DNA from 3 places in the Streptomyces sp. AM25 genome. Region 1 is predicted to be linked to each of the others. Evidence: riboswitches for the same ligand, from Rfam matches in the RefSeq annotation. Region 1 holds a riboswitch; each other region holds the start of a gene.
What was found. A riboswitch is a leader RNA that binds a small molecule or an ion and turns the genes downstream of it on or off. The one in region 1 is predicted to bind cyclic di-AMP.

Region 1 (9,219 bases):
CCCGTGCCCGCTCCGCGTCGCCGCGGGCGACGGCGTCCACCAGGGCCCCGTAGGCCTCCCAGGTCTCCGCCGGGCGCGTCGGCGGCTCGGCCGCGTACACCCAGGCGATCTTGCGGCGCAGCTGGGTGAGCAGCGTGGTGATGCTGGGGCTGCAGGAGGCCTGGGCGAGGGTTTCGTCGAACCAGTCGGCCAGCGGCCGCAGTTCGCCGGTGCGCCCGGCGCGCGCCCGCTCCTGGCCGAGGCGCACGAGGCCGCGCAGCACCTTCAGATGCGCCTCCGTGCGGCGCTGTGCGGCCCGCGCGGCGCCCAACGGCTCCAGCAGGGCCCGTACTTCGAGCAGGTCGGCGGCCTCCTGGGCGGTCGGCTCGGCCACGCACGCCCCCGCGTGCCGGCGGGTGGTCACGAAGCCTTCGGAGGCCAGCGTGCGCAGGGCTTCGCGCACGGGGACCCGGGAGACGCCGTAACGGCGGGCGAGGAGTTCCTCGATGAGCCGGCTGCCGGGCGGGAAGACGCCGGAAACGATGTCGTCGCGGATCGCGGTGCAGACCGCATGCGTGGAAACACGGCCGCCCTCGCGCGTCCCTCCGCCGTCATCGTTCATGTCCGGCGACTCTATGGCAATCGCATCCGGTTTCCGATGGCACCGCCGTCGCCATGGATGTGTTTTGGCCAGCCGGACTGCACACAACGCAGAGGACCCCGGCCGGAGCCGGGGTCCCTGAAGTCTGCGGAGCGGGCCGTTACAGGCTGACGCCGTGGGCGCGCAGGTAGGCGACCGGGTCGATGTCCGAGCCGTAGGTCGGGGCCGTACGGGCCTCGAAGTGCAGGTGCGGTCCGGTGACGTTGCCGGTCGCGCCGGAGAGGCCGATCTGCTCGCCGGCGGAGACCGTCTGGCCGACGGAGACGCCGATGGACGACAGGTGACCGTACTGGGTGTACGTGCCGTCGTTCATCTTGATGACGATGTTGTTGCCGTAGGCGCCGCCCCAGCCCGCCTCGACGATGGTGCCCGAGCCCACGGCGTGCACCGAAGTGCCGGACTCCGCATGGAAGTCGACGCCGGTGTGGCTGCCGGAGGACCACAGGCCGCTGGAGGCCTTGTACGCGGTGGAGACGTAGGAGCCGTCGATCGGGATCACGAAGAGGTTGAGGCGCTTGCGCTCCTCCTCGCGGGCGGCGCGCTCCTTCTCGGCACGCTCGGCGTCGGCCTTGCGCTGGGCCTCCTCGGCGCGCTTCTTGGCCTCGGCGGCGCGCTGCTTGGCGTCCTTCTCGGCCTGGTGCCGGACGTTGGCCTCGTCCGCCGCGCTGCGCTGCGTCTGGGCCTGGGCGTCGACGTTGCCGGAGATGGCGTCGCTCATCACGATGGCCTGGGTGAGGCCCGTGTCCTCGGTGCGGTGCGCCTCGTCCGCGGCGGCCATCGCCGGTGCGGCGAAACCTGCGACCACGCCGCCTGCGGTGAGGGTGGCTATGCCCGCGAGATTGGCGCCGGAACGGACGGCGCGGCTCGGACGGCGGTGCTTCCCGGTGGGACGGGTGAACGCCATGCTGCGGCTTTTTCCTTTCCTTCCTTCTCGCCTACCGGGTTAGCTGACGGGTTCGGAGCAGGAAGGTCTCCTACGGCTCCCTCGCGAGAGGGACCCGATTCACCCCAAGGGAACGGTGGTTCCCCGGCTCCCCTGGCTCGCGCCGTACGGGGACTCGGCGATGGCGGTCCGGGAGCCGCGGTTGCGGTTCCGGCCTGACGGACTGCCGCCCCGACGCTAATCGCCGTCAGATTCGAACGGCAAACAGAAGCAGGGTTTTATGACGTACGCCACATCGTCACCGTGGAACCTCTGCCTGAAATTGGACATAAGGGAGGCGTGTAAGTCCCTGCGGGCCCACACGCCTCCCTCGCTGCGGCTATTCCTGACGAACCGTCAGGCGGAGATCACGGTCACCTCGCCGATGCCCAGCGCCCGGACCGGCTCCTCGATCTGCGCAGCGTCGCCGACGAGAACGGTCACCAGACGGTCGGCCGGGAAGGCGCTCACGACGGCCGCCGTGGCCTCCACCGTGCCGGTGTCCGCGAGACGTTCGTACAGCCGCGCCTGGAAGTCGTCCGGCAGGTGCTGCTCGACCTGGTCCGCCAGCGTGCCCGCGACGGCGGCCGCCGTCTCGAACTTGAGCGGTGCGACGCCGACGAGGTTCTGCACGGCCGCGTCCCGCTCGGCCTCCGTCAGGCCCTCCGCCGCGAGGGTGCGCAGCACCGTCCAGAGGTCCTCCAGCGCGGGGCCGGTGTTGGGGGTGTCCACCGAGCCGCTGATGGCGAGCATGGCGGCGCCCGTCCCGTCCGGCCCCGAGCGCAGTACCTGGCCGAAGGCGCGCACGCCGTAGGTGTAGCCCTTCTCCTCGCGCAGGACGCGGTCCAGGCGGGAGGTGAGGGTGCCGCCGAGGCAGTAGGTGCCGAGCACCTGGGCCGGCCAGACGCGGTCGTGCCGGTCCGGGCCGGTGCGGCCGATGAGCAGCTGGGTCTGGACGGCGCCGGGGCGGTCCACGATCACCACGCGGCCGGTGTCGTCCCCCGCGACCGGCGGCACGGGCCGGGGCGCGGCGGCGGCGCCCGTCCAGGCGCCGAGGGTGTCGGCGAGGGCCTGGCCGAGGTCGACGCCGGTGAAGTCGCCGACGACCACGACGGTGGCGGCGGCCGGGCGCACGTGGGCCTCGTAGAAGGCGCGCACGGCGGCGGCGTCGATGCGCTCGACGGTCTCCTGGGTGCCCTGGCGGGGCCGGGACATCCGGGAGCCGGCCGGGAAGAGCTCCGCGGAGAGCGCCATGGCGGCCCGGCGGGCGGGGTTGGCCAGCTCGTGCGGGATCTCGTCCAGGCGGTTGCCCACGAGCCGCTCGACCTCGTCGTCGGGGAAGGCCGGGGCGCGCAGGGCGTCGGCGAGCAGGCCGAGGGCCTTGGCCAGCCGGGAGGCGGGGACCTCCAGGGAGAGCCGGACGCCGGGGTGGTCGGCGTGCGAGTCCAACGTGGCGCCGCAGCGCTCCAGTTCGGCCGTGAACTCCTCGGCACTGAGCTTGTCGGTGCCCTCGGAGAAGGCGCGGGCCATGATGGTGGCCACGCCGTCGAGGCCCTCGGGCTCGGCGTCCAGGGGCGCGTCCAGGTTCACCTCGACGGCGACGACCTGCTGGCCCGGGCGGTGACAGCGCAGCACCGTCAGGCCGTTGGGCAGCGCCTCGCGCTCGGGGGCGGGGAAGGCCCAGGGGGTCGCCTTGCCCGGCGCGGGCCGGGGGTGGAACTCCATCGTGGGTGCTGCGGTGTCCGTGCCGTTCGCGGCTGCGGTGTCGCTCACCGGTCCGTCTCGCTTTCGGTTGCGGGTGCGTCTGCGGTCTCGTCTGCCTCGCCGCCGGCCTGGCCGGTGGGCTCGTAGACGAGCACGGCGCGGTTCTGCGGGTGCAGCCGGGCCTTGGCGACCGCCTGCACCTCCTCGGGGGTGATCTCCAGGACGCGCTGCACGGCGGTCAGGGCGAGCTGCGGGTCGCCGAACAGCACGGCGAAACGGCACAGTTCGTCGGCCCGGCCGCTGACGGTGGCCAGCCGGTCCAGCCACTCGCGCTCCAGCTGGGCCTGCGCGCGCTCCATCTCCTCCGGGGTCGGCCCCTCCAGGGCGAAGCGGGCGAGCTCCTCGTCGACGGCCGACTCGATCGCGGGCACCTCGACGCCGCCGGAGGCCTTGACGTCCAGCCAGCCGAGCGAGGGCGCACCGGCCAGCCGCAGGATGCCGAAGCCGGCGGCGACGGCCGAGCGGTCGTGCCGCACCAGGCGGTTGTGCAGGCGGGAGGACTCGCCGCCGCCCAGGATGGTCAGCGCCAGGTCGGCGGCGTCGCACTCGCGCGTGCCGTCGTGCGGCAGCCGGTAGGCGGCCATCAGCGCGCGGGCGGGGACCTCCTCCACCACCACCTGGCGCACTTCCTCGCCGATGGTGTCGGGCAGGGCGCCGTCGCGCGGGGGCTGCTTGCCGTCGTGCGACGGGATGGAGCCGAAGTACTTCTCGATCCAGGCGAGCGTCTGCTCCGGGTCGATGTCGCCGACGACCGTCAGCACGGCGTTGCCGGGCGCGTAGTACGTGCGGAAGAACGCGCGGGCGTCCTCCAGGGAGGCGGCGTCCAGATCGGCCATGGAGCCGATGGGCGTGTGGTGGTAGGGGTGGCCCTCGGGGTAGGCCAGGGCCGTCAGCTTCTCGAACGCCGTGCCGTAGGGCACGTTGTCGTAGCGCTGGCGGCGCTCGTTCTTGACGACGTCGCGCTGGTTCTCCATGGACTCGTCGTCCAGGGCGGTCAGCAGCGAGCCCATCCGGTCGGCCTCCAGCCACAGGGCCAGCTCGACCTGGTGGGCGGGCATGGTCTCGAAGTAGTTGGTGCGCTCGAAGCTGGTGGTGCCGTTGAGCGAGCCGCCCGCGTTCTGCACCAGCTCGAAGTGGCCGTTGCCCTGGACCTGGGCGGAGCCCTGGAACATGAGGTGCTCGAAGAGGTGGGCGAGGCCGGTGCGGCCCTTGACCTCGTGGCGCGAGCCGACGTCGTACCAGAGGCAGACGGCGGCGACCGGGGTCAGATGATCCTCGGAGAGCACCACCCGCAGGCCGTTGGCCAGGCGGTGCTCGGTCGCTTTCAGGCCGCCGGAACCGGCCTGTTGCGTGGCCGTGTGACCCATGGGCATGTACGTCCCTTCGATTGCTCGAAAATCCCGCGGTGCCTCGCGGCGGCGCGCGTGATGAACAGTCCTGTCACTGTATGCAAGCGCGTCGGCTTCTGGCGAAGTTCCCGGACCGCTCACTCCCTGCGGACGGGTCGCGGTCGGCGTTGTCGGTGGCGCGGTCCACAATGGTCGGCGTCAGCACACCCGCCCCGGCAAACCGATCGAAGGAGCCGCAGCCGCGATGGCCCGCCGCAGCACGAAGACCCCGCCGCCGGAAGAGTTCGAGGAGCGCATCCTCGACATCGACGTCGTCGACGAGATGCAGGGCTCCTTCCTCGAGTACGCCTACTCCGTCATCTACTCCCGCGCCCTGCCCGACGCCCGCGACGGGCTCAAGCCCGTCCAGCGCCGCATTCTCTTCCAGATGAACGAGATGGGCCTGCGCCCCGAGCGGGGCCACGTGAAGTGCGCCCGCGTCGTCGGCGAAGTGATGGGCAAGCTCCACCCGCACGGCGACGCCTCGATCTACGACGCCCTGGTGCGCATGGCGCAGCCCTTCTCGATGCGGCTGCCCCTGGTCGACGGCCACGGCAACTTCGGTTCGCTGGGCAACGACGACCCGCCCGCGGCCATGCGGTACACCGAGGCCCGCATGGCGGCGCCCTCGTCGCTGATGACGGAGTCGATCGACGAGGACACCGTCGATTTCGCGCCGAACTACGACGGCAGCGAGCAGGAGCCCGTCGCCCTCCCCGCCGCCTACCCCAACCTGCTGGTCAACGGCTCGTCCGGGATCGCGGTCGGCATGGCGACGAACATGCCCCCGCACAATCTGGGCGAAGTGGTCGCCGCCGCCCGGCACCTGATCAAGCACCCGGGCGCCGACCTCGACACCCTGATGAAGTTCATCCCCGGTCCGGACCTGCCCACCGGCGGCCGGATCGTGGGCCTGAGCGGCATCCGCGACGCGTACGAGACGGGCCGCGGCACGTTCAAGATGCGCGCGACGGTCGCCGTGGAGAACGTGACCGCCCGCCGCAAGGGCCTGGTCGTCACCGAACTGCCCTTCGCGGTCGGCCCGGAGAAGGTCATCTCCAAGATCAAGGACCTGGTCGGCTCCAAGCGGCTCCAGGGCGTCGCCGACGTGAAGGACCTCACCGACCGCGCCCACGGCCTGCGGCTGGTCATCGAGGTCAAGAACGGCTTCAACCCCGAGGCCGTGCTGGAGCAGCTCTACAAGCTGACGCCGATGGAGGAGTCCTTCGGCATCAACAACGTGGCGCTGGTCGACGGCCAGCCGCTGACGCTGGGCCTCAAGGAGCTCCTGGAGGTCTACGTCGACCACCGCTTCGAGGTGGTCCGCCGGCGCAGCGAGTTCCGGCGCGGCAAGCGGCGCGACCGGCTGCACCTGGTCGAGGGCCTGCTGGTGGCGCTCATCGACATCGACGAGGTCATCAGAATCATTCGATCGAGCGAGAACGCCGCGGAGGCGAAGGCCTCACTCATCGAACGTTTCTCGCTCTCCGAGGTGCAGACCCAGTACATCCTCGACACTCCGCTTCGCCGTCTGACCAAGTTCGACCGGGTCGAGCTGGAGGCGGAGCGGGACAGGCTCAACCGCGAGATCCAGGAGCTCACCGAGATCCTGGAGTCCGACGCCGAGCTGCGCAAGCTGGTCTCCGCCGAACTGGCCGACGTGGCCAAGAAGTTCGGCACCGACCGGCGCACGGTGCTGCTGGAGTCGGCGGGGGCGCCGGTGGCCGCGGTGCCGCTGCAGGTGGCGGACGACCCGTGCCGGATCCTGCTCTCCTCCACGGGCCTGCTGGCCCGTACGGCCACGGGCGAGCCGTTCGCGGGCGCCGAGGAGGCCAGGCGCGTCAAGCACGACGTGATCGCCTCGGCGGTTCCGGCGACGGCCCTGGGCGAGGTCGGCGTCGTCACCTCGACCGGCCGGCTGCTGCGGCTGCGGGTCATCGACATGCCGCAGCTGCCGGAGACGGCGGCCGCGCCGAACCTGTCGGGCGGGGCCCCGGTCTCCGAGTTCCTGTCCCTGGAGGACGGCGAGCGGGTGGTGTGCCTGACCACGCTGGACGAATCCTCGCCCGGCCTGGCGATCGGCACGGAGCAGGGCGTCGTCAAGCGCGTGGTCCCCGACTACCCGGCGAACAAGGACGAGCTGGAGGTCATCACCCTCAAGGACGGTGACAGCATCATCGGCGCGGTCGAACTGCGCACGGGCGAGGAGGATCTGGTCTTCCTCACCGACGACGCCCAGCTGCTGCGCTACCAGGCCTCCCAGGTCCGGCCGCAGGGCCGTCCGGCGGGCGGCATGGCGGGCATCAAGCTGTCGTCCGGCGCGAAGGTCATCTCGTTCACGGCCGTCGACCCCGCGGAGGACGCGGTGGTGTTCACGGTGGCCGGCGCCCGCGGCGGCCTGCCCGGCGCGGCCTCGATGGGCTCGGCGAAGCTGACGCCGTTCGACCAGTACCCGCGCAAGGGGCGGGCGACGGGCGGCGTGCGCTGTCAGCGCTTCCTCAAGGGCGAGGACTGCCTGGTCCTGGCCTGGGCTGGCACCACACCGGCCCGCGCCGCGCAGGCGGGCGGCGTCCCGGCCGAGCTGCCGCCCCTCGACCCGCGCCGCGACGGCTCGGGCGTCCCCCTCCCGAAGCCGGTGATCTCGGTGGCGGGGCCGGTGTAGGTTCTCCGCGAATTCCCGCGCCCCGCAAGGGGCGCGGGCAACTACGACGAATCAGGACTGCGCGTACCGCAGAACCCCCCACATACTGTGGGCGTCCTGCGGTACGTCCCCCCGGCACGCATCGAGCCGCTCCCGCAGGGCCCCGGCATCGATCCCCCGCCCGATCATCACCAACTGCGTGACACGCTTCTCCCCGCGCGGCCACGGCGACGGGTAGAAGCGCAGAAAGTCGCCCACGGCGTGAACGGCGAAGCGCTGCCGGTGACCGGGTATGCCGAAATAGACGAAGCCCTTGATCCGGTAGAGCCCCTCCGGCCTGCTGTCGAGGAACTCCATCAGCCGGCGCGGGTTCACGGGCTCGTCGGAGACGAACTCCACGCTCTCGTAGGCCGCGTGGAGGTGACCGTGGTGATCATGCCCGTGGTCCCCGTGGCCCCCGTCGTCCCCGTGGTCTCCGTGGCAGAGGTCCTCGAAGGACAGCTGGCGGACCGCCTCCAAGTGCTCCTCGCGCGGCTTGCGGTCGAAGAGCAGCCCGGGGTCGACGCGCCCGTAGGAGGCCGGGACGACGGGCGTCCCGGGGCTCATCTCCCCCAGCGTCTCCAGGAGCCGGTCACGGGCCTCGTCGGCCACCCGGTCGGCCTTGTTGAGGACCACGAGGTCGGCGATGGCCACGTGCCGGTCGAGCTCCGGGTGGGTGGCCCGGGTGCGCTCGAACTCCGCCGCGTCGACCACCTCGACCAGGCCGCCGTAGACGATGTTCCGGTTCTCGCTGGCGAGGATCATGCGGATGAGCTCCTGCGGCTCGGCCAGTCCGCTGGCCTCGATGACGATGACGTCGAGGCGGGCGGACGGGCGGGCCAGCTTCTCCAGGAATCCGTCCAGTTCGCTGGTGTCCACGGCGCAGCACAGGCAGCCGTTGCCGAGCGAGACCATGGAGTCGACCTGGCCGGCGATGCTCATGGCATCGATCTCGATCTTGCCGAAGTCGTTGACGACGGCGCCGATCCGGCTGCCCCCGCTTCTGCTCAGCAGGTGGTTGAGCAGGGTGGTCTTGCCCGATCCCAGAAATCCTGCGAGCACGATGACCGGGATCTGTCGCTTGGCCACGGGGGCGCCTCCTCGTCGTGCGGGCGTCGTCAGCCGAGCACGGCGGGCACCGGCTGCGGCGGGGGCGGGCCGACGTAGCGGGCCGCCGGGCGGATGATCTTCGAGTCCTCCGCCTGCTCCAGGATATTGGCGCTCCAGCCGACCATCCGGGCCGCACAGAACGTCGGGGTGAACATCTCCCGGGGCAGTCCGCACAGCTCCATGACCACCCCGGCGTAGAACTCCACGTTGATGTGCAGCTCGCGCCCCGGCTTGAGCTCCGCCAGGATCTCCTCGACCTGCCGTTCGACCTCGACGGCGAACTCCACGAGCGGGCCGCCGAATTCCTGCGCGATGCCGCGCAGCATCCGCGAGCGCGGGTCCTCGGTGCGGTAGACGGGGTGCCCGAAGCCCATGATCCGCCCGCCGGCGAGCACCTGTTCGCGGACCCAGGGGCCGATGCGACCGGGGGTGCCGATGGCGTCCAAAGTGTCCAGGGCCCGGCTGGGGGCGCCGCCGTGCAGCGGGCCGGACAGCGCGCCGACCGCTCCGCACAGACAGGCGGCGAGGTCGGCTCCGGTGGAGGCGATGACGCGGGCGGTGAAGGTCGAGGCGTTGAAGCCGTGGTCGACGGTGGAGATCAGGTACTGCTCGACGGCACGGGCGCGCCGCGCGTCCGGTTCCTCGCCGGTGAGCATGTACAGGTAGTTGGCGGCGTACGGCAGGTCGTCGCGGGGCTCGACGGGCTCCAGGCCGC
Region 2 (9,172 bases), on a different contig from region 1:
ACGGTGCGGTCGAGCCCCCGCTGCACGGAGGCCAGCGCCGGGCCCTCGGCCAGGCCGTGCTCGAAGAACCGCAGTTGGCCGCCCGGCCGCAGCACCCGGCGCAGTTCCGCCAGCGACCGCCGCACGTCCCGCACCGAGCACAGCACCAGGGAGACCACCGCCGCGTCGAACGCCTCGCTCTTGACGGGCAGCGCCTCCGCCGCACCCGGCACCACATCCACCGGCACGCCGGCCCGGACCGCGGCCTCGGCCGCCATCAGCCGCAGTCGGCGCTCCGGTTCGATGGCCACCACCTCCGAGACGGATCCGGGGTAGTGGGCGAAGTTGAGCCCGTTCCCGGCGCCGATCTCGATCACCCGGCCCGAGAGCCCCGTCAGCAGTTCGTCCCGGTGTGCACCGATCCCGGCCCGCTCGTCCACGATCGGGCTGAACTTTCCGTAGAACCGTGCGAATACGGGGTGGTGCACGGCGTCGTGCGGCGTTCTCGTGTTGCGGAGCGGCATGGCACAACCCCTTCCCGGGGAACGACGGCTATCGCGATTGTTCCCCCGGGCGGCACCGTCGGCACCGTCGGCGCGCCGCAATGTCCCGTGCTGCCGGGGCAGTTGTGCAGGAAGGGAAGTGTGGGGCGGACGGTGCCGGAACCCTCAGTTCCGCAGTGCGGCCGCGAACCGGGCCGCGTCCCAGGTGCCGTCGAGCTCCGGGGCCAGCCAGCCCGGTGCCGCCGCCCGGAACTCCTCCGGGGCCATCCCGCCCGCTCCCTCGGGGACGGCGCCGGCCAGCGGGGCGTCCGCCACCGCGGGGAAGTCCGCGACGTTGCAGCGCACGGCCAGGCCGGGCTCGGCGGGCCAGCTGCCGATGACGACGCCCGCGCAGCGCAGGCCCCTCGCCCGCAGCGCCTCCGCGGTGAGCTGGGTGACGTTGAGCGTGCCCAGGCCCGCCCGGGCCACCACCAGTACCGGTGCGTCCAGCAGCTTCGCCGCGTCCGCGAGGGTGCTGCCCACGTCGTCGAGGTGCACGAGCAGTCCGCCCGCGCCCTCGACCAGGACCAGGTCGTGGGTCCGCGCAAGCTCCTCCGCAGTTTGCGCGATCTCCGCCGGCCGCACCGGCTCCCGGCCCGCCCGGCGGGCCGCCGTGTTGGGCGCCAACGGCTCGGGGAATCGGGCCAGTTCGGCGCCCGTCACCGGTCCCGCCAGGCGCTCGACCTCCGCGACGTCCCCGGGCTCGCCGGGGGCCACGCCGGTCTGCGCGGGCTTGAGTACGGCCACGGTGCGGCCCTTTGCCCGGGCTGCGGCGGCAATCGCTGCCGTCGTCACTGTTTTGCCGATCTCTGTGCCCGTTCCCGAGACGATCAGTACCGACATCGGATGTCTCCTTTCCTCGACCCGCGCCCCGAAGGGGCGCGGGGAACTGCGCGACCGGCCACCGCCGGCCCGCAGCCGAAGTACTGCGGTTCAGCCCTCCCGCGCGACAGCGCGTACCGCGGCGCAGATGCGTGCCACGTCCTCGTCCCCGCTGACGTACGGCGGCATGGTGTAGACGAGATCGCGGAACGGCCGCAGCCACACGCCCTCGCGCACCGCGGCGCGGGTGGCCGCCGCCATGTCCACCTCGTGGTCGAGCTGGACCACGCCGACGGCCCCGAGCACCCGGACGTCCCGGACCCCGGGCAGTCCGGCCGCCTCCGCGAGGCCGTCCCGCAGGCCGGTCTCGATGCGCTTGACCTCCGTCCGCCAGTCCTGCTGCAGCAGCAGGTCCAGGGAGGCGTTGGCCACCGCCGCCGCGAGCGGATTGGCCATGAACGTCGGGCCGTGCGCCAGCACCGGCACCTCGCCCTGCGAGATGCCGTCGGCCACCCGCGGGGTGCACAGCGTCGCCGCCATCGACAGATAGCCGCCGGTCAACGCCTTGCCGAGGCACATCACATCGGGGGTGACCCCCGCGTGCTCCGCCGCGAACAGGGCGCCGGTGCGCCCGAATCCGGTGGCGATCTCGTCGAACACCAGCAGGACGCCGTGCTCGTCGCACAGTTCGCGCAGCACCCGCAGATAGGCGGGGGAGTGGAAGCGCATCCCGCCGGCGCCCTGCACCACGGGCTCCACGATCACCGCGGCCAGCTCATGGGCGTGACGCTCCATCAGCTCGCGCAGGTGTGCCGCGTACGCCGGGTCGGCCCCGGCGTCGAAGCCGGCCGGCGGCGCGTCCGCGAACACCTGCCGCGGCAGCGCCCCCGACCACAGCTCGTGCATCCCGCCGTCCGGGTCGCACACGGCCATCGGCTGCCAGGTGTCCCCGTGGTACCCGCCGCGCCAGGTCATCAGGCGGCGCTTGGCGGGCCGCCCGACGGAACGCCAGTACTGCAGGCACATCTTGACGGCGACCTCGACCGCCACCGAGCCGGAGTCGGAGAGGAAGACGTGCTCGAGCCCTTCCGGCGCGATCTCCACCAGCCGGGCGGCCAGCCGCACGGCGGGCTCGTGGGTGAGCCCGCCGAACATCACATGACTCATCCGCCCCAACTGTGCCTGGACGGCCTCGTTGAGCGCCGGGTGGTTGTAGCCGTGCACGGCGGCCCACCACGACGACATCCCGTCCACCAGCTCGTCCGCACCGTGCACCGGCTGCGCCAGCCGCAGCCGCACGCCGGACGCCGACTCCACGATCAGCGGCTCCTGGCGGCCCGGCATCGGGCCGTAGGGGTGCCAGACGTGCTGCCGGTCGAGGGCGAGCAGCTGCTCGGGAGCGAGGGGCTCAGGCATTGGGCGGCAGGTCCGTTCCCGCGCCCCGGCGGCGCACGGCGACCAGGTCGGTGCGGGCCTCGTCGGGCTCGGCCTGCGCCGCCGGATCCGTGCCGCCGTCGCCGCACGGGCCGCAGCTCCCGCCGCCGCAGCCCGCGGCGTCGGAGCGGTGGGCGGGCAGCGTGGTGGTGTCCATGTCCTCCACCTCGAAGCCCGCGTCCGCGATCATCGCCAGGTCGGCCCTGCCCTCCTGGCCCTCGCTGGTCAGGTAGTCGCCGAGGAAGATCGAGTTGGCCAGGTGCAGGGCCAGCGGCTGCAGCGAGCGCAGGTGGATCTCCCGGCCGCCCGCCAGGCGCACCTCGGCGTCCGGGTGGACGAACCGCACCATCGCCAGGATGCGCAGCGCGCGCTGCGGGGTGAGGTTCCACTCCTTGGCCAGCGGCGTCCCCTCGAAGGGGATGAGGAAGTTGACCGGCACGGAGTCGACGTTCAGCTCGCGCAGCGAGAAGACCACGTCGACGAGGTCCTCGTCGGTCTCGCCCATGCCGGAGATCAGCCCGGAGCAGGCGGACATGCCCGCCTCCTGCGTCTTGCGCACGGTGTCCACGCGGTCGGCGTAGGTGTGCGTGGTGGTGATCTCGGCGTACGTGGCCTCGGAGGTGTTGAGGTTGTTGCTGTAGGCGTACACGCCCGCGTCGCGCAGCCGCTCCGCCTGGCCCTCGGAGAGCAGGCCGAGGCAGGCGCACACCTCGACGCCCTCGTTCTGCTCCTTGATCGCCTCGATGGTCTTCGAGACCCGGTCGATGTCCCGGTCCGTCGGCCCGCGGCCGCTGGCGACCAGGCACACCCGCTTGGCGCCGCCGGCCACCCCCGCGGCCGCCGCCTTCGAGGCGTCCTCGGGCTTCAGCCAGGTGTACTTGAGGATCCCGGTCTCGGAGCCGAGCCGCTGGGAGCAGTACGAGCAGTCCTCGGGGCAGAGCCCGGACTTGAGGTTGACGAGGTAGTTGAGCTTCACCCGCCGCCCGAACCACTTGCGGCGCACCCTGCCCGCCGCCGCCACCACATCGAGCAGTTCGTCGTCGGAGGTCGCCAGCACGGCGAGGGCCTCTTCGCGGGTCGGCAGCTCGCGCCGCAACCCCTTCTCCACCAGCGTGTTCAGCAGGTCCATGGCGAAGATCCTTGCTCACGCCACCCGTTCCGGCCAAGGAGAGATCGCACAAGACGGGCGGATTCACGTGTGTGTATCACCACATCCCGCGACAGGCCCCCCGGCGGCTACCTTGCGGTGCAAACCCACTTCGGCACCGAGGACGCACATGCAGCGAGCAGACCGGGACCCGTTCCACTGGATCGACGCCCAGCACGAGCGGCTGCGGGCCGCGGGGCTGGTGCGGACCCTGCGGCCCCGGCAGCCGGGTGCGTCCCTCACCGACCTCGCGGGCAACGACTACCTGGGCCTGTCCCGGCACCCCGAGGTCACCGGGGCGGCGGCGGAGGCGGCCCGGGTGTGGGGCGCGGGGGCCACCGGCTCCCGGCTGGTGACCGGCAGCACCGGGCTGCACGCGCGGCTGGAGGAGGAACTGGCGGAGTTCTGCGGCTTCGAGGCGGCGCTGGTCTTCTCCTCGGGCTACGCCGCGAACCTGGCCGCCGTCACCGCGCTGTCCGGGCCGGTCGGCAGCGGCACGCTGCTGGTCTCGGACGAGGGCAACCACGCCTCGCTCATCGACGGCTGCCGGCTGGCGCGCGCGGAGAAGGCGGTCGTCCCGCACGCGGACCCCGAGGCGGTCCGCAAGACCCTCGCCGCGCACGACGGCCGGGCCCTCGCCGTCACGGACTCCGTCTTCTCGGTGGACGGGGACGCGGCCCCGCTGCCCGCCCTCGCCGGGGCGTGCCGGGAGGCCGGCGCCGCCCTGCTCGTCGACGACGCGCACGGGTTCGGCGTCCTGGGCGAGGGCGGCCGGGGCGCGGTGCACGCGGCGGGGCTCGCGGGCGCGCCGGACGTCGTCACCACGGTCACCCTGTCGAAGTCGCTGGGCAGCCAGGGCGGTGCCGTGCTCGGCCCGGCCCGGGTCATCGCCCACCTCGTCAGCACCGCGCGCACCTTCATCTTCGACACCGGCCTCGCCCCCGCGGCGGCCGGCGCCGCGCTGGCCGCCCTCGGGGTGCTGCGCCGGGAGCCGGAACGCGCGCACCGGGTACGGGCCGTGGCCCGGGAGCTCCACAGCAGGGTGACGGAGGCCGGGCTCAGGGCGGTGCGGCCGGACGCGGCGGTGGTCTCGGTGCAGACCCCGTCGCCGGAGGCGGCCGTGCAATGGGCGGCGGACTGCCGGGAGGCCGGGCTCGTGGTCGGGTGCTTCCGGCCGCCGTCCGTGCCCGACGGCGTCTCGCGGCTGCGGCTGACCGCCCGGGCGGACCTGTCGGAGGCGGAGGTCGCCCGGGCGGCCGGAACGGTCGTGGGGACCGCTCCAGTGGTCTGAACCCCCTTGGCAGTGGTCAGAGTTCGAGGAGGCCCCCGCCGTTCGTGCCCCGGACGAAGGAGGTCCAGGCGGCGGGGGTGAACAGCAGGGCCGGGGCCGTCGTCCGCTGCGCATCGCGCACGGCGAGGAGACCCGGGCCGACCGTGGCCGTTTCGACGCAGTTGTTCATTCCGGTGCTGTAGCTGCTGCGGTGCCAGTCCGAAGGGTCCGAGGGGCACATGATGAACTCCTTACCCACCACCGACGCCGATCCCGGCGATCCCGGCGATGAAATCCAACGAGTTCTCGTGCGAGAGGGCGTGCGCCCGGAGTGTGGTGAAGGCGGAGCCGTACGCCCGGAGGTCTTCTTTCCGCTCCAGATAGAGGCTACTCGTCAAGTGGTCCAGAACAACCACGTCCAGATCGGCAATGCGCGGGAATGAGAAGATAACGAAAGGCCCGGTGATGCCGATATGGTTGGCCCGGGAGAACGGCAGCACATGCAGCCGCACATGCGGAAGCGAACCCGTGCGCAGCAACTGCCGCAACTGCTCCGCCATGACCTCCGGTCCGCCCACCTCGTGCCGCAGCACCGCCTCGTCGAGCACCGCGCACAACTCCAGCGGCTTCTCCCCGCGCAGCACCGACTGCCGCGCCAGCCGCACCTGTACCAGCTCCGCCACCCGCTGCTCCGGGGGATCGCCGAGCGCCGCCCGGGTCACGGCCCGTGCGTAGGCAGCGGTCTGCAACAGCCCCGGCACCACCGTCGTCTCCAGGGTGCGCGCCCCCGACGCCTCCGACTCCAGGCTGATGAAGTCGAGATAGGCGGCCGGCAGCCGGTCGCGGTAGGCGTACCACCAGCCGCGCCGGGCCCCTGCCGCATCCGCCGACCCCGCACCGCACAGCGCCCCCAGCAGCGCCCGCAGCTCGGGGTCCGAGACGCGGTACGCATCCAGCAGCCGGGCCACGTCCGACGGCTTCACGCCACTGCTGCCCGTCTCGATCCGGCTCACCTTCGACTGGTGCCAGCCGACCGCTCCCGCGGCCTCCCGGCTGGTCATCCCCGTCAGTTCGCGCTGGCGTCGCAGCTCGGCACCGAGCTTGCGGCGGCGCACCGCGGGTCCGTATCGCAATTCAGCCATCCCTCCCCGCGCCCGGCCGTGGTGAGACCTTCACGCCACGGTCACTGCGCTCTTCCTTCACATGCCGGAGTCACGGGACCAGTGTGGTTCCAAATCCGGTCTCTCGTAGCAGAGTTCACCGCTTCGAGCGACAGATATATGCATATCCCGGTGGATCGCTCCCATCCCGACGGTTATCAGTGGCAGGCTGTCACGGAGAGCCGCCGGTTCCGTTCCCGACTTCCTGCACAATGCGGTCGGAGCCCGTCCCGGCGGGAAAGGGACAGCGCCATGGCAGACCACCAGGAAGCAACCGTCACTCTGCCGAGCGCCCCCGCCTCGGTCTCCACGGCCCGCCACTATGTCGCGGACGTGCTCGCGGAATGGGGGCTCCCGGACGGCTCCGACGCCGCCTACGCGGTGCGGCTGATCGTCTCCGAACTCGTCACCAACGCCGTGCAGCACACCCGGGGCCAGTCGCCCACCTTCACCGTGGACGTCCGGCTGGAGCGGGAGGAGGAGCTGAGCATCGGCGTCACGGACAGCCACCCGCGCCACCCGCGGCGGCTGCCCGCCGCCGTTCAGCAGGACAACGGCCGGGGCATGGCCATCGTCCGCGCCCTCACCGCCGAGCGCGGCGGCCGGTTCGCCGTCACCCCCACCTCCGACGGGGGAAAGACCGTGTGGATCCGCCTGCCGTGGACCGCGTCCGCCGCCTGAGCCGGGTGATCCGGAGTCCGGGGGCGCGCCCGCGGTGCGCGCCCCCGGAGTGCGGTCAGTCGTCGACCCGGCCGTACCAGACGTTCTTGGTCCAGATGTGTTCGAGGCGGACCACCGAGCCGGTGTGCGGGGCATGCAGGATCCTGCCGCCCCCGACGTAGATGCCCACGTGGTAGACGTAGCCGCCGTGGTGGAAGAAGACCAGGTCACCGGGTTCACGGACCGAAGCGGGAATGTGCTCCGTGCGGTTGTACTGGTCCTCGGCGGTGCGCGGCAGCTGTTTGCCGGCGTGTTTGAAGGAGTAGAGGGTCAGCCCCGAGCAGTCGAAGCGGTACGGTCCCGTCGCGCCCCACTGGTAGGGGGCGCCGGCTTTGGACTCCGCGATCTGCAGGGCCCGGTCGGAGGTGGTCGAGGCGTTGGCCTTGTCGACACCGCCGGGCAGGAACATCGTGGCCCCGACTGCAGCGAGGGTCAGGGCCGATGCGGTTTTGCCCCTCGACAGCCTTGAAGGACGTTTGTGCGCGCCCATGCCATACCCTTCGTCAGCCGCCTGTGAAGGATGACCTGTCGGGTTCGGGCAGGCGAAGAATGCCCGGCCGCCTGAGCGGCTTCACCCCAAGGGACGGTCCCGCCGTCCCGTCGTGCCCGGGTCCTCCATCCCTGCCGGTGCACTCGTGTCGACCGGTCGCCCGGGCGGCGGCAGGGTTCGGCGTCCGCCCGGACCGCCCCGCCGTGGTGGCGGGGTCTTGTCGTCGGAGGGATCTTGGCGCAGTGGTGACGGCCACGCCGAGCGGAAACCGTGCTATGTGAGCCTCGTCACCTCTGGGCAATTCCGGTGGACGCGGGGCGGTTTGACCATGGCGGAAATTCCGTGCTGAGTCCGTCACCTGCAGTGCGGTGGCGCCCGCGAGCGCGACGTGCGCGCGGTGATCGGAATGATCACCGCCGCCCGTCTACGGTTCCCTACGCCGTCGGCGGGAAATGGGGTCCTGAAGGTTTTCGCTCATCCGCTCGCCCCCGCGGGCGGCAACATCACTTTCTGTGCCCGACGTTCACCGTCCAGGACCCGCAACGCCTGTGCCAGCGTGCCCGAATGCACCTCACGTTCGCCCCGCTCGTACATCAGGGCGAGGGCGTCCCGCAGTCCGGTGGCCGCGACCACGAGCGTCTGCGCGGCTCGTAGCCCGCCGTACGTGTGGCGCGTGCGCGATGGATTGATCCGGCCGAGGAGATCCAGTACTTCCAGATAACGGTCCACGACGTCGCCCTCGGCCCGGGTGAGCGCGGGCAGCGGCGGCAGCTCCGGCGGCCACATCCGCCTCACCTGTCCCAGGCCCGCGCGGACTGCCGGTCGCGGTTCTCGACGACGTGGTCGACCAGGCCGTAGCCGACGGCGCCCGCGGCGTCGAAGACGGTCGTGCGGTCGGTGTCCCGCCGGATCCGCTCCTCGCTCTGCCCGGTGTGCAGCGCCAGCATCGCCACCATGATGTCACGGTGGCGCTGCAACTCCTCGGCATGCAGGGTCAGATCGGAGGGCTGTCCCTCGACGGGCTCGGGGAGGCCGGGCTCGTGGACGACGAACCGCGCGTGCGGCAGCGCCAGCCGCAGCCCCGGGGTGCCGGCCGCGCACAGCACGGCCGCGGCGGCCCCGGCCTGGCCGAGGCAGACGGTCTCGATGTCGCAGCCGATGAAGCGCATGGTGTCGTAGACGGCGCACATGGCGGGGAAGGAGCCGCCGGGCGAGTTGACGTACAGGGAGATGCTGCGCTCGGGCGCCGCGTGTTCGAGGTGCGTGAGCTGTGCGATGACGTCGTTGGCCGCCGTGTCGTCGATCGGCGTGCCGAGCATGATGATCCGCTCGGAGAGCAGCTTGGAATAGGGGTCGAGCGTCCGCGTGCCGTCGCTCGTCCGCTCCGTGAACTCCGGCAGGACATAGCGGGCTGTGGCGGGTCGGTGCATGGCAGGTGCCTCCCGTGGGCCGGGCCCGGGCGGGCCCGTGCATCTGTAAAAAATGTACAGGACGTACACCTCGTTAGAATGGGGGCGGATTCTAGTGATCAAGTCGAATGCCCAGGTCAGATGGGCTTTTTTACTCTTTGTTGGGGCTCGTATCTCACATTGCTGTCACCGTTTGACA
Region 3 (9,219 bases), on a different contig from region 1:
CGCTCCGTGGTGCTCATGTTTCGAGTATCCAGCACTCCCCACAGGGGTGCTCGTGAGCCCCTTCACAAGGCGCCGGGGGGCGTCTGCTACACTCCGCGGCCCCCGTGACCGACGCCATAGCCGCTGCGGGGAACCACTGTGGCCGTACGGGCGTTGACGACCCCCGCTGAACTGGCCTTGGGGCCTTCACGAGGACTAGACCACTTCACGATCCGGCACCGGATAAGCGTTTCTTTAACCCGCCCGAAACCATCCCGTTCCGTCCGCCCGGCGGACGAGAAGGGGCCGATGGGCCCCGGAAGAGGGTCTGAAGGGCCCCTTCCGCGGCTCCGGGACCGCCATTTCATGTGAAGGATTTCACGAACAATTTTCCGCGATCCGCGGAACGTCCCATTCCGGACCGCCTCAGGCGACGCTCCAGGCGATCCCGTCGAGGATGTCGTGCTCGCTGACGACGACCTCCGCGGCCCCGGTCCGCTCCATGATGCAGAGCAGGACGAGCGCCCCGGCGGTGATCACGTCGACGCGGCCCGGGTGCATCACGGGGATCGCGGCGCGCTGTTCGTGCGTGGCGGCGAGCAGTTCGTGCGTGATCTCCCGGACGCGCCCGACGGAGATGCGGGAGTGGTGGATGACCTCCCAGTCGTACTCCTTCAGCCCCAGCGCGATCGCGGCGACCGTGGTGACCGAACCGGCCAGTCCCACCAGGGTGTGCGCCTCGGTGATCGGCACCGTCCGCTCGACGAGGTCCAGCGCGGCCTCCACGTCGGCACGTATCGCGGCGATCTGACCGGGCGTCGGCGGATCGGTGACCTCGCCGTCCACGACGAGGTGACGCTCCGTCATCCGCACACAGCCGATGTCCACGCTGCGGGCCGCGCGGACGTGGTCGTCCCCGACGACGAACTCGGTCGAACCGCCGCCGAGGTCGACGACGAGGTACGGCTTGGCGAGGTCCGCCCGCCCGGCGAGCTCCTTGGTGGCACCGGTGAAGGAGAACTCGGCCTCCTGGTCGCCGCTGATCACCTCGGGCTCGACGCCGAGGATCTCCACGACGCCGCGCACGAAGTCCTCGCGGTTCTCCGCGTCGCGGGAGGCGGAGGTGGCGACGAACCGGACGCGCTCGGCCCCGTACTCCTTGATGACGCCGGCGTATTCGCGGCACGCCGCGAAGGTGCGCTCGAGCGCCTCGGGGGCGAGGCGGCCGGTGCGGTCGACGCCCTGGCCGAGGCGGACGATGGTCATCCGGCGGTCGAGCTCGGTGAGTTCACCGGTTTGCGGGTTCGCGTCCGCGACGAGGAGACGGATGGAGTTGGTACCGCAGTCGACAGCGGCGACGCGCATGGGTGCTCCTGAGAGTTGGGTGCCCCGCACCGGGGGCGCCGCGGGGTGGTTGCTGCCCGGTGGGCCGGTTTGTGCCCACCCGTTCCGCTGGGGGCACCTCCCAGCGGTAGCTGGGGGAGGAACGCCTGCCCACAAACCCCGGGGGGACTAGTCAGCGCACGGCGTCACACACGGCCCCTTGCGCCACCACTCCGGGAGCATGGCGATGGCCTCGTCGCCCAGGGGGTTCACGCCGGGGCCGGCGGCCAGGGAGTGGCCGACGAGGACGTGCAGGCACTTGACGCGGTCCGGCATGCCGCCCGCGCTCGGGAAGCCCTCCAGCACCTCGATGGCGTCGCGCCGCGCGATGTAGTCCTCGTGCGCCGCACGGTACGCGGCCGCGAGCTCCGGGTCGCTCTGCAGGCGTGCGGTCATCTCCTTCATGACTCCCCCCGCCTCCAGCGTGCCGATGGCGGAGGCCGCCTTCGGGCACGTCAGGTAGTAGAGCGTCGGGAACGGCGTGCCGTCCTCCAGCCGCGGTGCGGTCTCGACGACGTCCGGGTTGCCGCAGGGGCAGCGGTGGGCGATGGCCCGCAGGCCGCGCGGCGGGCGGCCGAGCTGCTGCTGGAACGCCTCGATGTCCGCGGCGTTCGGCTCGGTGGGCTCGGTCTGGGGAGGAGGGGTGTCCATGTGCTCGCTCGTGCTCGGGGTTCTCGGAAGGGAAGGCCAGGGGCCGAGGATACGGGGCGGCGTCAGCGCGTGGCGTCCGCCGAGTCGACCCCGTCCCAGAGGTTGCTGTACCAGGGGCGGTCGGCGGCGCCCTGGTCCTTGGGCCGCTTCGTGGCACCGCCGCCGTCCAGCACGGTGAAGCCGGTCTCCCCGGGGCGCACGTAGTGCAGGTGCTCGCGCGCCTGCTGCTCCACGTACGCCGGGTCCTCCAGCCGGGCCTTCTCCTCGGTCAGCTGTTTGACCTGCTGCCGGGCCCGCTCCGACTGCCGCCGCTGGTCGGCGATCTCGGTGCGCTGGGTGACCCACTGCCGCATGGGGTACGCGAGCGCGACGACGAGGGAGCAGACGACGAGCGCCAGGAGCGCCGCCCGCCCGGTGAGCCGGCTGCGCCGGGGCGTCCGCGCGCGGTTGACCCGGGCGGCGGTCGGCCCCTGTACGAGCGCGGTGCCGAGCGCCCTGAGCCTGGTCGCGGTGGAGGACCGTTCCGCCGCCACGTAAGCCTCCCCATGGTCTGGTTACGCAAAGCCGTCCCCGGCCACGGTACGGGACCGTGGCCGAGGACGGGGTGAGGCTAGAGGCTTTGAGTGTCAGCCCTTGCTGTGCCTACTGGTTCGCAGAGCGCTGTGCCTACTGGTTCGCAGAGCGAAACCGCGGAAAGGCGCTGCGACCCGCGTACACCGCGGCGTCGTCGAGGATCTCCTCGATGCGCAGCAGCTGGTTGTACTTGGCGACGCGCTCGGAGCGGGCCGGGGCACCGGTCTTGATCTGGCCGCAGTTGGTGGCGACGGCCAGGTCGGCGATGGTGACGTCCTCGGTCTCGCCGGAGCGGTGGGACATCATGCACTTGAAGCCGTTGCGCTGGGCCATCTCGACCGCGTCGAGGGTCTCGGTCAGCGAACCGATCTGGTTGACCTTGACCAGCAGGGCGTTGGCGCTGCCCTCCTCGATGCCGCGGGCGAGGCGCTCGGGGTTGGTGACGAACAGGTCGTCGCCGACGAGCTGGACCTTGGTGCCGAGCTTGTCGGTGATGGTCTTCCAGCCGGCCCAGTCGTCCTCGAACAGCGGGTCCTCGATGGAGACGAGCGGGTACGCCTCGACGAGCTCGGCGTAGTACTCGGTCATCTCGGCCGCGGTACGGTCCTTGCCCTCGAACTTGTAGACGCCGTCCTTGTAGAACTCGGAGGCGGCCACGTCGAGCGCGAGCGCGATGTCCTGGCCGGGGGTGTAGCCGGCCTCCTTGACGGCCTCGAGGATGAGGTCGAGGGCCTCGCGGTTGGAGCCCAGGTTGGGGGCGAAGCCGCCCTCGTCGCCGAGGCCGGTGGCCAGGCCCTTGGCCTTCAGCACCTTCTTGAGGGTGTGGTAGACCTCGGTGCCCCAGCGCAGGGCCTCGGAGAAGGACTCGGCGCCGATCGGCGCGATCATGAACTCCTGGATGTCCACGTTGGAGTCGGCGTGCGAGCCGCCGTTCAGGATGTTCATCATCGGAACGGGCAGCAGGTGCGCGTTCGGGCCGCCGAGGTAGCGGAAGAGCGGCAGGTCGGACGCCTCGGAGGCGGCGTGCGCGACGGCCAGGGAGACGCCCAGGATGGCGTTGGCGCCCAGGGAGCCCTTGTTGTCGGTGGCGTCCAGGTCGAACATGGCCTGGTCGATCAGGCGCTGCTCGGTGGCGTCGTAGCCGACGAGCTCCGGGCCGATCTGCTCGATGACGGCCAGGACGGCCTTCTCGACGCCCTTGCCCATGTAGCGCTTGGGGTCGCCGTCACGGAGCTCGATGGCCTCGAAGGCACCGGTGGAGGCGCCGGACGGCACGGCGGCACGGCCCGTGGAGCCGTCGTCGAGGCCGACCTCGACCTCGACCGTGGGGTTGCCTCGCGAGTCGAGGATCTCGCGAGCTACGACGACGTCGATGGACGGCACGAGGGTCTCCTTCGTGTGTGCTGGAGTTCTGCAGCACGAGCCTAACGGGCCCCGGAGGCTGCGCCTGCCCTCGGCCCGCGACCCGAACCGAAAATTGGCACAAAAGCCGAGATCACGGGGCGAATGGCCGGTGCGTTCGCCCAGCGGGGACGTGATCTTGCAGGTCGTGATCCTGCAGGACTCCGGAACGGCGGAGCCCCGCTCCGATGCGGCTCGGGGGGAGGACGCATCGGAGCGGGGCGGTCCGCTGGGCTACGAGGCTGCTCAGCTGAGGTGCAGCTTCTGGCCCGGGAAGATCAGGTCGGCGTTGTCGACGACGTCCTTGTTGCGCTCGAAGAGCTTCTCCCAGCCGCCCTTGACCTTCTGGGTGTCGGCGATCGTGCCGAGGGTGTCGCCTTCCTTGACGGTGTACTCGCCGTCGCCCGTCTTGATCTCCTTCGGGGCGGCGTGCTTCGGCGCGTACTGCTTCGCCGGGGTCTCGTCGGACGAGTCGTCGTCGGAGGTCTGCGGCTTGGCGTGCTTCGGGGCGGCCTGGCGCTCGCTGCGGTCGGCGTGGCTCTTGCCCGACCAGGTGTTGCGCTCGGACTTCGAGGACTTCGAGGACTTCGACGAGGAGCCGGAGTCCGAGGGGTCGACGTCGGCCTTGGCGCCGCCCGAGCTCAGGTTGCCGGCGCCGGCGCAGCCCCAGGCGCCCGGGCCCTGCATGGCGAGCAGCTTCTCGGCGACGGCGATCTGCTGGCTCTTGGAGGCGAGGTCGGCGCGCGCGGCGTACTTGGTGCCGCCCGCGGCTGCCCAGGAGGAGTTCGAGAACTGCAGGCCGCCGTAGTAACCGTTACCGGTGTTGATCGACCAGTCGCCACCGGACTCGCACTGGGCGACCTTGTCCCAGGTGGACACCGAAGCGGCGTTGGCGGAGGTTGCGACCATCAGCGGGGCGGCAACGGCGACGCCGGTGACCCCGGCGAGCGTGACGATGCGGACGGCCTTGGACGGACGGCGATGCTTGCCCTTGGACATGAGTCGTTTCCTCACCGGCGCCTACGAGGTGAGCTGTCGGGTTCGGGCTGTGAGTTTGCCCGGCCCAGTGGCTTGCGCGCACCAGGCTTCACCCCAAGCCGCTCCGGCTTCCGGTCTGCACCGGCGGCCGTTGCGGCGACCTACCTTGGTTCCCCCGCTCCTGCCTACGGCGCTTGCGCGACGGTTCCCGCGGCCGTCGGCAGGATTCGGCGTGACGGCCGTGGTGCTCGCGGTGGCGAGCGGTGATGACGGTAAACACAGGCGGCCGACGGGTTCAAACCCCTCTTTTCAGCCACCACTGACTGCAGTTACCCCTGGGAACCCAATGTTTCCGCAGGTGGGAGGCGGTACGTGAAGAACGGACCGAGGCCGTCCAGCCGGAAGTCAACGAGACCCTTGTCTCATTTTCCCGCGTGAACGGACATTCGACCCGAACTGCCGCACTACTGCCCCAGATCGAGGCGCTGACCAGGCTGAATGAGGTCGGGATCGCTTCCGACAACCTTTTGATTGTTCTCGTACAACGAGTGCCAACCGCCCTTCACCGAATGGTCTTCCGCGATGGCTGACAGGTTGTCACCGGGACGCACGGTGTAGTCGTGGTCGGTGGGGCCGCCGGTGCGGGCATCCGAACTGCCGCGCGAAACACGCCCGCCGTCGTCGGAGCGGGGCGGCTGCGCACGGTGCTTGCCGCCGCCGGGGGTGGTGGTGTCCGTGTTGCCGGGGGCGTCCGAGGGGATGCCGGACGGGGCGTCCGACGGGGTGCCGGGCAGGGACGGGTGCGGGTGCGCGGGATCCGTGGACGGCGTGCCGGACGGGGTGTCCGAGGGCTTGCCGGAGGGCGCCGTGGAGCCCGTCGACGGGGCCGGGGCGGGGTCGTCCTTGCGGTGCCTGCCGTGCGACGCGGTGTCGTCGGAGGGCGAGGGCGACGGGGTCGCCGGGCTCGTGGAAGCGGAACCACCGGGCGTGGCCGTGCCGGGCGCCGGCTTCGCGTCCCCGGACGCGCCGTCGGACGACGCTGAGGGCGTCGGCTCGTGCACCGGCGGAGTCGTGCGCTCCGGCGCGGGCGCCTTGGGGGCCGGGGTCTGGGTGGCGCCCGGGTCCACCTGCGGCACCTTGCTCCCGCGGGACAGGCCCGCGCCCGCGCCGCAGCCGCCCCACGCGCCGGGGCCCTGGCCGTCGAGCATGCTCTCGGCGACGGCTATCTGCTGGGAGCGGCTGGCGAGATCGGGGCGCGGGGCGTACGCACGGCCGCCGTTCTGCTCCCACGCGTCCTGCGAGATCCCGAGTCCGCCCCCGCCGGCCGCGCTCCAGGTCCCGCCGCTCTCGCACTGGGCGACCTGGTCCCATGTGCCGGCGTCGGCCGCGGATGCGCCGGTGGCGGCCAGCAGCGGCATGGCGAGCGCCGAGCCCGTCACCCCCGCTGCGACCACGATCGCGGGTGCCTGACGGGGGCGGCGATGTCTTCCGTTGCCTGCGCGCATGCGTGGGCCTCTCGTCTCGGGGCTGATTGGTCGTCGAACATAGCGACGCCCTCCGGCAGTCACAAGCCGGTGTATCCGAGGTCACGCCGGGGTCACGCCAGTTGACCGAGCGTCATCCCGTGCCGGACGGCGCCTCCGGGGTGAACTCCACGGGCAGTGTGCGCAGTCCGCGCATGATGAGCCCGCCGCGCCAGCGCAGGTCCTCCGGATCGGCGGCCAGCCGCAGGTCGGGCAGGCGGCGCAGCAGCGTCGCGAGCGCCGTCTGCCCCTCCAGCCGCGCCAGCGGCGCCCCCAGGCAGTAGTGGATCCCGTGCCCGTACCCGAGGTGCTGGTTGTCGCGCCGCGCGAGGTCGAGGGTGTCCGGGTCGGCGAACCGCTCCGGGTCACGGTCGGCGGCGGCCAGCACGACCAGCACCGGGTCGCCCTCCGCGATGCGCTGCCCGCCCAGCGTCAGCGCTTCGGTGGCGAAGCGCCAGGTGGCCAGCTCCACCGGGCCGTCGTAGCGCAGGAGTTCCTCGACCCCGGTGGCGAGCAGGCTCTCGTCGCCCTCCGCGAGGGCGATTTGCAGGCGTTCGCGCTGATCCGGGTTGCGCAGCAGGGCGTAGGTTCCGTTACCGATCAGGTTCACAGTTGTTTCGAAACCGGCAAACAACAGGATGAAGGCCATGGCGGCGGCCTCGTTCTCGGTGAGGTGCTCGCCGTGGTCGCTTGCCCGGATCAGTCCAGAAATGAGGTCTTCACCCGGTTCGTTGCGCTTACGGTGGATCAACTCCGCGAGATAGCCCCGCATTTTCTTCACGGAGCGGGCCACCCCGCCGCGCGGGCCGCCGCCGTGGCGAATCATCATGCCCGCCCAGTCGCGGAAGTCGTCCTGGTCCTCGGGCGGGACGCCGAGCATGTCGCAGATCGCGTAGATGGGGAGCGGGAAGGCGAACTCGTGGATGAGGTCGGCCTCCCCCCTCTTTGCGCCGTGTTTATCGAGCATGGCGTCGATGAGGCGGTCGGTGAGCTCCTGCACGCGCGGGGCGAACTCCGCCACGCGCCGGGGTGTGAACGCCTTGGAGACGAGACGGCGGAGCCGGGTGTGGTCCGGGGGGTCGATGTTGAGCAGGTGCGTCATGAGGTTGGCACTGCGCTCGCCCGGGATGCCGGTCTTGCCCTTGCCGTGGGCGGCCTGCTCGGAGTGGTGCACCGGGTTCTTCGAGAGCCGCTGGTCGGCGAGGGCCTGGCGGGCGTCGGCGTACCGGGTGACGAGCCAGGCCTCCACCCCGCTGGGGAGGGTGGTGCGGTGGACCGGGGAGTGGTCGCGGAGCCAGGCGTACGCCGGGTAGGGGTCGGCGGCGAACTCCCAGGTGAAGAGGTCGGGGGCGAGGGGCGTGTCGTTCTGGTGCACGGTCCCGACCGTACCGGGGCCGTCAGCGGGCGCCGGCGCCCCCGCTGCCGAAGGAGCCGCTGCCGCCCGGGCGCCACTTCTTGTCCTCCTCGGAGGGCTCCTCCGGGTGGCTGCCCGGGTTGCGGATCTCGTGCGGCAGCACGCGCTCGCCGTCGGCCTCCGTCTGCAGCCGGTCCGGCTCGCGGTGCTCGCGGACGTAGCCGACCGCGTCCGCGTCGTCGTCATGGCCCGGGCCGTGCTCGGGGGTCCTGGGGTGATCCCGTTCCTCCGGCGTCGTCCAGGCCCCCATGCGCCGCTGGGGCGCCGACGGCGGTGGCGGCTCCTCGTCGCGCTTCCGCATTCCGTACGCCACCGCGACGATCAGCAGGATGACGACGATGAGCCCTACGACGAAGGGGGCGATGCCGCCGAGGTAGGCGGGGAGAGCGAGTTCCATGGAACCGGAGTACCCCCTGGCCGTCCGGCCATGACCATGGCTGGGCCGAACGGATGAACGGGTCGTTCGTCGGCTGCGGGCCGTCCTCGGTTGCTCGCGCAGTTCCCCGCGCCCCTGACGGGGCGGTGCGTACCGCGCTAGCGCCGCTCGGCGTCCCGCTCCGCGGCAAGTACCGCATCCCGATAGGTCCGGGCCGCAGCCCGCAGCGCCGTCTCCGGCTCGACGCCCTCGGACTCGGCCCGCACCGCAAGGGCCAGCAGTTCGTACCCGATGCCGTCGCCCACCGGAAGGGCGACGTCCAGACCCTCGTGCCGCACCCGCGACGCCAGCTTCGCGGCCAGCGCCAGCGCCGGCTGGTCCAGCGGCACGCCCTCGGTGACGGACTCCCGGCGCTTCTCCGCCGCCTTCGTCCGCATCCAGTGCGCCTTGACCTCCTCCGGCGTCTCGGCGGTCTCCTCGCCGAAGACGTGCGGGTGGCGGTGGATGAGCTTGTCGACGATCGTGCCCGCGACGTCGTCGACGGAGAACGGCTCGTCCGGGTCGTCCTGGGCGATGCGGGCGTGGAAGACCACCTGGAGCAGGACGTCGCCGAGTTCCTCGCGCAGCGCCTCCCGGTCCCCGGTCTCGATCGCCTCCAGGAGCTCGTACATCTCCTCCAGCCCGTACTTGGCCAGGTCCTCGTGGGTCCGTATGCCGCTCCACGGGCAGGCGGCCCGGATCCGGTCCATGACCTGGACCAGGTCCAGCAGCCGGGCGCCCGGCAGGTCGTAGGAGCCGGGGAGCAGCTCCAGGGCGGGCATGGTCTCGCGCCCGGAGCCGGCCAGCCGGGCGAGGCCGTCGGTGAGGGCGGACTCGCCCTCGGCCGAGGTGATCACGACGGCGGTGCACCGCTCGCGCACGCAGTGGTCGACGAGCTCGCG

Region 2: linked by a shared signal. The riboswitch ahead of ACLHRZ_RS39635 (C40 family peptidase) and the one ahead of ACLHRZ_RS09395 (M23 family metallopeptidase) in region 1 are both predicted to bind cyclic di-AMP.
Region 3: linked by a shared signal. The riboswitch ahead of ACLHRZ_RS40405 (transglycosylase family protein) and the one ahead of ACLHRZ_RS09395 (M23 family metallopeptidase) in region 1 are both predicted to bind cyclic di-AMP.

The regions. Positions count from the first base shown of each region.
Region 1 covers NZ_JBKIWN010000006.1:96,521-105,739, reverse strand. Annotated here, with positions in the region: gene ACLHRZ_RS09400 (GntR family transcriptional regulator) at 1-601, opposite strand, end outside; gene ACLHRZ_RS09395 (M23 family metallopeptidase) at 741-1,544, opposite strand; cyclic di-AMP (ydaO/yuaA leader) riboswitch at 1,559-1,714, opposite strand; gene ACLHRZ_RS09390 (M16 family metallopeptidase) at 1,920-3,287, opposite strand; gene ACLHRZ_RS09385 (M16 family metallopeptidase) at 3,332-4,693, opposite strand; gene ACLHRZ_RS09380 (DNA gyrase/topoisomerase IV subunit A) at 4,920-7,376, shown strand; gene ACLHRZ_RS09375 (CobW family GTP-binding protein) at 7,428-8,483, opposite strand; gene ACLHRZ_RS09370 (citrate synthase/methylcitrate synthase) at 8,513-9,219, opposite strand, start outside.
Region 2 covers NZ_JBKIWN010000137.1:105-9,276, reverse strand. Annotated here, with positions in the region: gene ACLHRZ_RS39675 (class I SAM-dependent methyltransferase) at 1-503, opposite strand, end outside; gene bioD (dethiobiotin synthase) at 648-1,439, opposite strand; gene ACLHRZ_RS39665 (adenosylmethionine--8-amino-7-oxononanoate transaminase) at 1,455-2,759, opposite strand; gene bioB (biotin synthase BioB) at 2,752-3,906, opposite strand; gene ACLHRZ_RS39655 (8-amino-7-oxononanoate synthase) at 4,055-5,215, shown strand; gene ACLHRZ_RS39650 (DUF397 domain-containing protein) at 5,232-5,435, opposite strand; gene ACLHRZ_RS39645 (helix-turn-helix domain-containing protein) at 5,446-6,327, opposite strand; gene ACLHRZ_RS39640 (ATP-binding protein) at 6,607-7,035, shown strand; gene ACLHRZ_RS39635 (C40 family peptidase) at 7,091-7,564, opposite strand; cyclic di-AMP (ydaO/yuaA leader) riboswitch at 7,568-7,757, opposite strand; gene ACLHRZ_RS39630 (hypothetical protein) at 8,039-8,350, opposite strand; gene ACLHRZ_RS39625 (ATP-dependent Clp protease proteolytic subunit) at 8,356-8,994, opposite strand.
Region 3 covers NZ_JBKIWN010000138.1:137,949-147,167, reverse strand. Annotated here, with positions in the region: gene ACLHRZ_RS40430 (NAD(P)/FAD-dependent oxidoreductase) at 1-17, opposite strand, end outside; gene ACLHRZ_RS40425 (Ppx/GppA phosphatase family protein) at 406-1,344, opposite strand; gene ACLHRZ_RS40420 (DUF501 domain-containing protein) at 1,492-2,013, opposite strand; gene ACLHRZ_RS40415 (FtsB family cell division protein) at 2,076-2,546, opposite strand; gene eno (phosphopyruvate hydratase) at 2,680-3,969, opposite strand; gene ACLHRZ_RS40405 (transglycosylase family protein) at 4,234-4,986, opposite strand; cyclic di-AMP (ydaO/yuaA leader) riboswitch at 4,990-5,168, opposite strand; gene ACLHRZ_RS40400 (LysM peptidoglycan-binding domain-containing protein) at 5,430-6,470, opposite strand; gene ACLHRZ_RS40395 (cytochrome P450 family protein) at 6,583-7,863, opposite strand; gene ACLHRZ_RS40390 (DUF6479 family protein) at 7,886-8,299, opposite strand; gene ACLHRZ_RS40385 (nucleoside triphosphate pyrophosphohydrolase) at 8,437-9,219, opposite strand, start outside.